One region of the Mesorhizobium sp. LCM 4576 genome, then DNA from elsewhere that is predicted to be linked to it. Evidence: predicted binding sites of a transcription regulator. Region 1 holds the regulator's gene; each other region holds the start of a gene.

Region 1 (2,201 bases):
TCGCGGCAGACGGCGTTCATGTATCTGGGCGAGCTGGTGGAGTTCGACCGGACCGAGAAGATCTTCACCTCGCCCCGCGAGAAGCGCACCCAGGACTACATCACCGGCCGCTTCGGCTGAAGACATACGAGGACATCATCATGGCCGAACATACCGTCGCCTCCTTCGACGAGGATCTGAGGCAGATCAGCCGGCTCATCAACGACATGGGCGACCTTGCCGCCTCGATGGTCRGCGCCTCGACCAGGGCGCTGCTCGAAAGCGACAATGCGCTGGCGCAGCGCGTCGTCTCCGACGACGCCATCATGGACGCAAGGCAGCGCGAGCTCGACGACCGCGCCATCACGCTGATCRCCAAGCGCCAGCCGATGGCCGACGACCTGCGCAGCGTGGTCGGAGCGATCCGCATGGCGGGCGACCTCRAGCGCATCGGCGATCTCGCCAAGAACATCGCCAAGCGCGTCGGCTCGGTCGGCGTCAGCGCCGCGCCGCGCGACCTCACGCATTCRATCGATTCCATGGCGCAGATGGTGCTGATCCAGGTCCAGGGCGTGATCCAGGAATACACGGTGGGCGATGCCACGGCGCTGGCCAAGCTTCGCAACGACGACGAACGCATCGACGTCAAATACACATCCGTCTTCCGAGAGCTGTTGACCTATATGATGRAAGATCCGCGCAACATCACCGCTTGCACGCATCTTCTGTTCTGCGCCAAGAACCTCGAGCGCATCGGCGACCATGTGACCAACATCGCCGAGAACGCCTATTATGTGTTGACCGGCACGCAATTGCCCGCCAACCGTCCGAAGCAGGACGAGACGGCAATGTCGGCGCCGGCGGCCTGACGGAAAAGGTTACMCCGATGATCGCGCCACGCATCATGGTGGTGGAGGACGAGGAGCCGCTGGGGGTGCTGCTCCGCTACAATCTCGAATCCGAGGGTTACCAGGTCGAAGTGGTGACCCGCGGCGACGAGGCCGAAATCCGCCTTCAGGAAAACGTTCCCGACCTGCTCGTGCTCGACTGGATGGTGCCGGYGGTGTCCGGCATCGAGCTTTGCCGGCGCCTCAGGATGCGGCCAGAGACCGAGCGGCTGCCGATCATCATGCTGACCGCGCGCGGTGAAGAGAGCGATCGGGTTCGAGGTTTGTCCACCGGCGCCGACGACTATCTGGTCAAGCCGTTCTCGACGCCGGAGTTCATGGCGCGCGTCAAGGCGCTGTTGCGCCGCGCAAAGCCTGAGGTGCTGTCCAGCGTGCTCAAGGTCGGCGACATCGTGCTCGACCGCGAATCGCATCGCGTCTACCGCAAGAAGAGCGAGATCAGGCTCGGCCCGACCGAGTTCCGGCTGCTCGAATTCATGATGCGCCACCCCGGCCGCGTGTTCTCGCGCAGCCAGCTGCTCGACAATGTCTGGGGCGAGACGATCTATATCGACGAGCGCACCGTGGACGTCCATGTCGGCCGCCTGCGCAAGGCCGTCAACAACGGCCGCATGCCCGACGTCATCCGCACCATCCGCGGGGCGGGCTATGCGATCCGGGAGGATTAGGTTCGCCGTTCGCAGAATGACGCGTCCGCTACCGGATCGCATGCGTTGGCGAGTAGCCGGGACGGTCGTGCTTCGTCATCGACGGGCGGAGCAAGGAGCGTAGCGACGCAGCGCAGACCCGAGGATCCATTCCGTGACGTCGACGCGCTGCGGCGGCGCAGAATTCTGCTCGGCTGCGCCCGACGTCCGAGGTAACGGAATGGATTCCAGGGTCTCCGCGACGGAGCTTCGCTCCTGCTCCGCCCTGGAATGACGAAGCTTCGGGGCCTTCGCTAATCTCCGGTGTCCAGCGGGACACTCGAAACCAACGATCACTCAAAGTGGCTCAAGCGACGTGCTTGCCCGCTCTTGCCTGAACCCCCGGCGCGAAAATCTCCTGGTCGACGAAGGTCAGCGCGCGCATGGCGCAGCCTTCGCGGATCAGCGGCAGCTCGTTCGGCTCGGTGTCGAAGGAGATCGATTCCGAATGCTGGCCGCCGGCGGTCTGGGCGATCGCCTTCCTCAGCGCCGGCTCGATCAGGTCGAAGGCGGCCGCGCTGACGCCGACCATGGCGACGGGCGCCGGATCGATGAGGGCGAACAGGCTGCCGAGGCCGAAGCCCAGCGCCTCGCCGGCCCGGCGATAGGCCTCCCGCTCGGGACCTTC
Region 2 (2,201 bases), on a different contig from region 1:
TCGATCAGTTCCACCAGGCCCCATAGCCCGCCCGCAATCACCAGCCCGGCCAGCAGCACCGGAAATTCCAACTTGTTGAGCAGCGCGTTGGCGATCGGTTTCATGCGAGCCTTTGATCCCGCTACAGCCGCTGCATATAGGGCCCGAGCGTGATCAGGGCGACGGCGGCGATCGCCAGCACCATGCCGGTCGCCTGCAAGGCATTGAGCCGTTCGCCGAAGAAAGCGAGCGCCACGACATTGACCGCGACAAGCTGGATCACCGCCGACAGGCTGAACGACACCGACATGCCGAATTCGCGCACCAGCCTCAGCATGACCAGATTGCCGGCCGTATAGAGCGCCAACGTCAAAAGCAGCTTGGCGAGGCTCGGCGCCAACCCCCATTGCTTGGCCGCCATCGCCGCCAGCACGAACATCACGGTCGAAATGCAGAGCTGCGCCAGTCCCCAGAAACTCACTTGCCATCCCCTTTTGGAAGCGCCGTTCGCCACGCCGGCCGCAGCCCTTGTTTCCGAAGCGGACGAGGCCGTCAAGCTGGCGGTGTGGGGACAAGGGCGAAGGCTGCGYCAAGCCCCCTTCTCCCGAGCAACTGGTCTTTGACTATAGCGTGCATGGCAGCTTGGCGCATGCATTGTCCAATGGAGCGCTCGTCGACCCCCACTCCGTCTCGGCTTCGCCGAGCCACCTCTCCCCCGATCGACGGGGTAGAGGAAAGYCTCCCTTCCTTTCCCTCCGGAGGGGGGAAAGGTGGCGCTGCGAAGCAGCGACGGATTGGGGGAACCACGTGGCAATCGAGCGGCGGCCCGATCAGTCACGCCACTAACAGAAGATGTGTGCATAGTTGGCCACGGTACGAGGAGAAAGGGGCCGACATCGACGGCTTCGCCAACCGCCGAGGGCTATGCCGAAGCGATGTCACGAAAATGTGATCGGCGCGCTTTAGGGGTCGAAAGGTCAAATCCCAGCCACCTCAAGAAGCCAGAGGAACACCATGACCGCGACCCCTGAGACCCGTTTCCGCAGCAGCCAGCTCGAGGACAATGACGGCCCGCCCGTCAACCCGACCGACAACCGCACAATGGGTGAGATCATCGCCGCGCGCTTCTCGCGCCGTGGTTTTCTCATGGGTTCGCTGGCCGTCTCGGCCATCGCCGCCACCGTCAGCCCGCTGGCGCTGATCGCCGCCGACGAGGCGCGCGCCGCCGAGGCTTCGGCCTTCAAGTTCGACGAGCTCGAGGCCGGCATCGACGACAAGCACCATGTCGCGCCGGGCTACGATGCCGACGTGCTGCTGCCCTGGGGCGATCCGCTGTTTGCCGATTCACCCGAGTTCGATCCGCTGAAGCAGTCGGCTGAGGCCCAGGCCAGGCAGTTCGGCTACAACAACGACTATGTCGGCTATATCCCGATCGACGGCTCCGCCGAACATGGCCTTTTGGTCGTCAACCACGAATACACCAACCCGCATCTGATGTTCCCGGGCATCGTTTCGATCGTCGAGAAGGACGGCAAGAAGGCCGCCGAGGTGGCGCCGCTCTCGAAGGAGCAGGTCGATGTCGAGATGGCCGCGCATGGCGGCACCATCGTCGAGATCCGCAAGCAGGACGGCAAATGGCAGGTGGTGCGCGACGGCAAGCTCAACCGCCGCATCATGTCGACCACGGAGATGGCGCTCTCCGGCCCGGTTGCCGGTCACGACCGCGTCAAGACCAATGCCGATCCGTCCGGCGCCAAGGTCATCGGCACCCTCAACAATTGCGCCGGCGGCGTCACGCCCTGGGGCACCTATGTGATGGCCGAGGAAAACATCCACGGCTATTTCTCGGGCGAATTGCCCGAGGGCCACAAGGAAGCCGCCAACTACAAGCGCCTCGGCATCCCGGAAGGCGCCTATGAATGGGGCGCGCATTACGATCGCTTCAACCTCYCCAAGGAGCCGAACGAGCCGAACCGGTTCGGCTGGATCGTCGAGGTCGACGTCAACGATCCGGCTTCGGTGCCGAGGAAGCGCACCGCCATGGGCCGCTTCAAGCATGAGGGCGCAGAATCGATCGTCGCCAAGGACGGCCGCGTCGTCTTCTATCTCGGCGACGACGAGCGCTTCGACTATGTCTACAAATTCGTCACCGCCGGTAAGTTCAATGCCGATGACCGCGCGGCCAACATGAACCTGCTCGACGACGGCACGCTTCATGTGGC
Region 3 (2,201 bases), on a different contig from region 1:
GCCTTGATGAACTCGACGCCGTCGAGGCCGCCATCCTTGATGTGCTCGGCCCGCGCGGCCGTGCCCGGCGCATAGGCCGCGAAATAGTTGAAGGGCTGGTGGTGGAACTGGAAATTCGGCACCGGCGTCGCGTTCTTGCCGTCGAGCGCGGCCTGCCAGGCGCCCGAGTACCAGGCCCAGGAAATGCCCTTCAGCGACAACAGGTCACCGATGGTGATCTCGTGCTGCGGCGGCAGCGTGGTCGGCTGCGCCGGATCGGCCAGCGCCTTGTCGCCGCCCTCGGCCGGCTTGTTGGCGCTCGGCTGGTAAGGCGGCTYCATGGTGTTGACGGCGTAGAAGTCGGGCGTGATGGCGCCGTCATTGGCGAATTTCGGCACGCCGCCAAGTGCGGAGGCCGGTGAATTGTCGGCCGGCTTCAGCGTCACGCCGTCCGGTTCGACGACGGCGATCTGGCCCTTCACCGGGCTGGTGGCGGCGTTCGGGTAATAAGGCGCGCAGGCGCAGGCGAGCATGAAGTGGTTGAGGAAGGAGCCGCCGAAGGCGCCCTGGAAGAAATTGTCCGCCAGCACGTATTTCTTGGCGATGTTCCACATTGGCAGGACCGAGCCGTCATAGTGGCCCATCACCAGCGAGCCGGAATCGGCCCAGGCGACGAACTTGTCGTTCTTGCCGCCGTCGATCTGCATCTGCTCCTGGTAGAAGCGGTGCCAGAGYTCGTGCGTGACGACGTTGGTGCCCTCGTTGAAGCCCTTGGGATCGTCGATCGCGAATGTCGCGTTGGCCAGATGCGCGCTCTGCGCCTCCGTCACCGCCGGCGTGACGCCCTTGCCGGTCAGCCCGCCCCAAGCCGGCGGCAGTTCGGAAAGCGGCGTGCCGTCGCGGTCGAGCTGGCGCGCCTGGCCGGGCGAGACGTTGGCCAGGCCGTTGGCGCCGGGGAAGCCGCCATAGAGGTTATCGAAGCTGCGGTTCTCGGCGTAGATGACGACGACGGTGTCGATCTTGTCATAGCCGGGAGGTGCCGCGTGGGCAGCAGRGGAGAGCGATGCCAGCGCTGTGGAGGCGAGGCAAAGGGAGAGAAAGGTTCGGGTCATCGGGAAATGCCTCGTGGCTTGGGAATGGCTGGAGGACGGCAATGCAGGGACGCAGCTGCATCAATGCCCAGCTACTTCGACGCCTTGTCACCCATGTGACAGTTCCGCAGCGTCCGAACACGGTTTCGTGAGCGAGGAAGCCAGTCATCAATCCGTTGTACTAGCCTCCTACTTCGCCAAAGAACCCAGGGATGTCGCCGAAGATGATGGGACGTTGGAGAAATCAGGGGATCGCCATTGGCGCGGCCGCGATGATCGTCTTGACCGCGCCTGCCAACACCGCGCAGCCTTCCGGCGTCCATCCCGGCCCGATGTCACGCCAGGACGCCTTCGCCCGCGCCGAGGCGCTGACGGCGTTGGGGCGGCAGATGTTCTTCGATCCGTCGCTCTCYGCCTCGGGCAAGCAGGCCTGCTCGTCCTGCCATGATCCCAACCACGCCTTCGGACCGGCATCGGCGGCACCCGTCGAGATGGGCGGACCTAACCTCGACCGGCCCGGCATTCGCGCCGTGRCGTCGCTGCGCTACCTGCAGGCCGCGCCCGCCTTCACCGAGCATTTCTACGACTCCGAGGATGAAGGCGACGAGAGCGTCGACAACGGCCCGACCGGCGGCCTGACCTGGGACGGCCGTGCCGACCATGGCAAGGATCAGGCGAGGATCCCGCTGCTGTCGCCCTTCGAGATGGGCAACAAGGACGAGGCCCAGGTGGTCGCCAGTCTGCGCAAAGCGCCCTATGCCGACGCCTTCAAGGCTGCCTTCGGCGCCGATGTCTTCGACCATCCGCAGGACGCCTTCGACGCCGCGGTGGAGGCGCTCGGCACCTTCGAGCAGAGCAGCACCGATTTCTATCCCTATTCCAGCCGCTACGACGCCTTCCTTGCCGGCAAGGCGCAGCTCTCGGCGCAGGAGCTGCGCGGCCGCATGCTGTTCGAGGACGAGGCGAAGGGCAATTGCGCGAGCTGCCATTTGAGCGAGCCCGCCAATGACGGCGAGRCGCCGCAATTCACCGATTACGGCCTGATCGCGATCGCAGTGCCGCGCAATCCGGCGATCCCCGCCAATGCGGATCCTAATTATGTCGACCTCGGCCTGTGCGGTCCGCTGCGCA
Region 4 (2,201 bases), on a different contig from region 1:
TGGCGATGTCGGTCGCGGCGGAGAGGTCGACGATCTCGATCTTGCGGTAGAGCGACTCGTCCCCCTTGAGACCCTGGCCGTTGCCCGAGTCCCGCGCCAGCATCAGGAAGCTCTTGTCGGAGAGGGCGACGATCTCGCTCTGCGCGGCGACCTTGGTCTTGCCCTTGGCGTCCTTGAACACCGGCAGCGGCACGACATATTCGTGCGCCAGCTTGAGGTGGGCGAGGTCGGACGCATCATAGACCAGCGCGCGGGTGTTCTGGCGGGTCGAGCCGGAATCGCCGCCGTCCTGGCGGGCCGCCGACTGCAGCACGGCGATCAGGAACTTGCCGTCCGGCGTCATCGACATGCCTTCGAGGCCCTGGTTGTTCTGGCGGCCGATCTCGGGGTCCTTCGGATCGGGCTCGGCCGCGCCCGGGCCAGGATTGTCGGAAGCGAAGTTCGGCTTGCCGTGCCGGATCGGCACCAGCGCGGCCGGCGGCTGGGTCGCCGACATCAGGCGGCCTTCGGCCGAGAAGCGGTAAATGTTCMGGCCATATTCGTCGGAGATGAACATCGTGCCGTCCGCCAGGCGCACGATCGCCTCGTCGTCCAGCGAAAGCTTGCCGTTGTCGGCCTGCGGCAGGATCGGCATGTCGCCGGCGGCTTCGCGCACGCCGTTCAGCGGATCAAGCCCGGTGGCGTCGGCGCCCTTGTCGTCGGTCAAGAGCATCGTGTCGGCAAGTGTCGCCTTGACGCCGGTCTGTTCCTGCCCTGCGGCGGGCGCGGCACCTGGAGCGGTCGGGATCAGCTCGATGGCGATGGTGTTGAGGCGCGGGCGATAATCGGTGGTGCCGACGACGTTGTAGCCGCGGTCCGGCAGCAGCCAGAGCGAGCCCTTGTAGCTGGCGCCGTCGCGCGCCCAGGACTTGGCGTCGATCGACATGCCGGAACCCGAACCGAACGTCTCGCCGAACTTGTCCTTCTGGCTGGCCGGAATGCGGCCGACGCCGACGAGCCCCTTGTTGACATAGGCGACGCCGTCGGCGAATGCCGGGGTCAGCGTGGTGAACAGGGCAAGTGCCGCGCCGAGCGCGACGGTTCGGTTGAGACGTTTCATCGATATCCCCTTCGTGACGAGCAGAGCGGCTATTGGCTCAAAAGGGCGCGGCATCGACGATGCGGGCAGCCCTTGCCGTCGAGCGGTCTAGGACGTGAACGTGATGGTTGCGTGACAGTTTCCTTCTCCCACAAGGGGAGAAGGGAAAGCTCCGCCTCAATCGCTCTCTCTTGCGACCAGCTCCAGCGGCCAGACCTCGCGGATGATGCGTGTGCCTTCGGGGCCGGCGAAGGCGGGAAGCGAGGCGAGCAGCATCTCGGCCAGACGCCGTCCCATCGGCTCCAGCGATGGACGGAAGGCCGTCAGCGCCGGCGAGAAATAGCGGCAGAGCGGCGTGTCGACGATGACGATCACCGCGATGTCGTGGCCGGGCCTGATGCCCATCTCGGCCAGTGCCTTGCAGCCGCCGAGCGCCATTGCGTCATTGTTGAAGATGATGGCTGTCGGCCGGTCCTTGGAGAGCATGACGCGCGGCGTCACCTGATAGCCGCCGGTCTCGTTGATGAAGCCGTCGGCGATCATGCCGGGGTCGACTTCGATGCCGTGCCGCTTCAGAGCCTTGCGGTAGCCGTCGAGGAACAGGTAGCCGAAGTTGAGATCGAGCGAAGGGCGGATGGCGGCAATGCGGCGGTGACCGCGCGCGACCAGCCGGTCGACGYCTTCCTCACCCGCCCTCTCGAAATCGATATCGAGCGAAGGATAGGCGTCGCCACCGGATAGACTTCGGCCAAGCGTGGCGAAGGGAAATCCGGCCTTGCTGAGATAGTCGATCCGATCGTCTTCCCGCCGCGTATTGGCCAACACGACCGCGTCGGCCCGGCGCGTCTCAACCACGCGGCGCAGCCTCTCCGGCTGATATTGGCCGGGCTCGCCCATGACGACCATCAGATCCAGGTCATGCTCGGCGAGCCGCGCCTGCAGACCGGTCAGGAACGGGATGAAGAACGGCTCGCCATATTGCTGATCGCCGGGATGCGGTTGCAGCATGAAGGCGATAGAATGGGTGGCGCCTTTCCTCAGGCTGCGGCCCGACTGGTTGGGCGAATAGTTCAGCTTCCTGGCCGCCTCCAGCACGCGCTGGCGCGTCTCGGCATTGACATCG

Evidence for each region. Region 1 encodes PhoB, which activates phosphate uptake and scavenging genes when phosphate is short. Its sites were predicted from a motif close to TGTCATNNANCTGTCAT; they were not measured.
Region 2: the regulator PhoB is predicted to act here: its motif matches at 916-932, upstream of LCM4576_RS09040 (PhoX family phosphatase).
Region 3: the regulator PhoB is predicted to act here: its motif matches at 1,234-1,250, upstream of LCM4576_RS29185 (acid phosphatase).
Region 4: the regulator PhoB is predicted to act here: its motif matches at 1,200-1,216, upstream of LCM4576_RS08535 (esterase-like activity of phytase family protein).

Annotation. Positions count from the first base shown of each region.
Region 1 covers NZ_MDDT01000037.1:15,836-18,036, forward strand. Annotated here, with positions in the region: gene pstB (phosphate ABC transporter ATP-binding protein PstB) at 1-120, shown strand, start outside; gene phoU (phosphate signaling complex protein PhoU) at 141-848, shown strand; gene phoB (phosphate regulon transcriptional regulator PhoB) at 866-1,555, shown strand; gene LCM4576_RS21065 (ROK family protein) at 1,881-2,201, opposite strand, start outside.
Region 2 covers NZ_MDDT01000017.1:46,329-48,529, reverse strand. Annotated here, with positions in the region: gene LCM4576_RS09050 (phosphatase PAP2 family protein) at 1-104, opposite strand, end outside; gene LCM4576_RS09045 (hypothetical protein) at 122-460, opposite strand; gene LCM4576_RS09040 (PhoX family phosphatase) at 994-2,201, shown strand, end outside.
Region 3 covers NZ_MDDT01000057.1:716,908-719,108, reverse strand. Annotated here, with positions in the region: gene LCM4576_RS29185 (acid phosphatase) at 1-1,091, opposite strand, end outside; gene LCM4576_RS29180 (cytochrome-c peroxidase) at 1,343-2,201, shown strand, end outside.
Region 4 covers NZ_MDDT01000016.1:165,584-167,784, reverse strand. Annotated here, with positions in the region: gene LCM4576_RS08535 (esterase-like activity of phytase family protein) at 1-1,099, opposite strand, end outside; gene LCM4576_RS08530 (LacI family DNA-binding transcriptional regulator) at 1,256-2,201, opposite strand, start outside.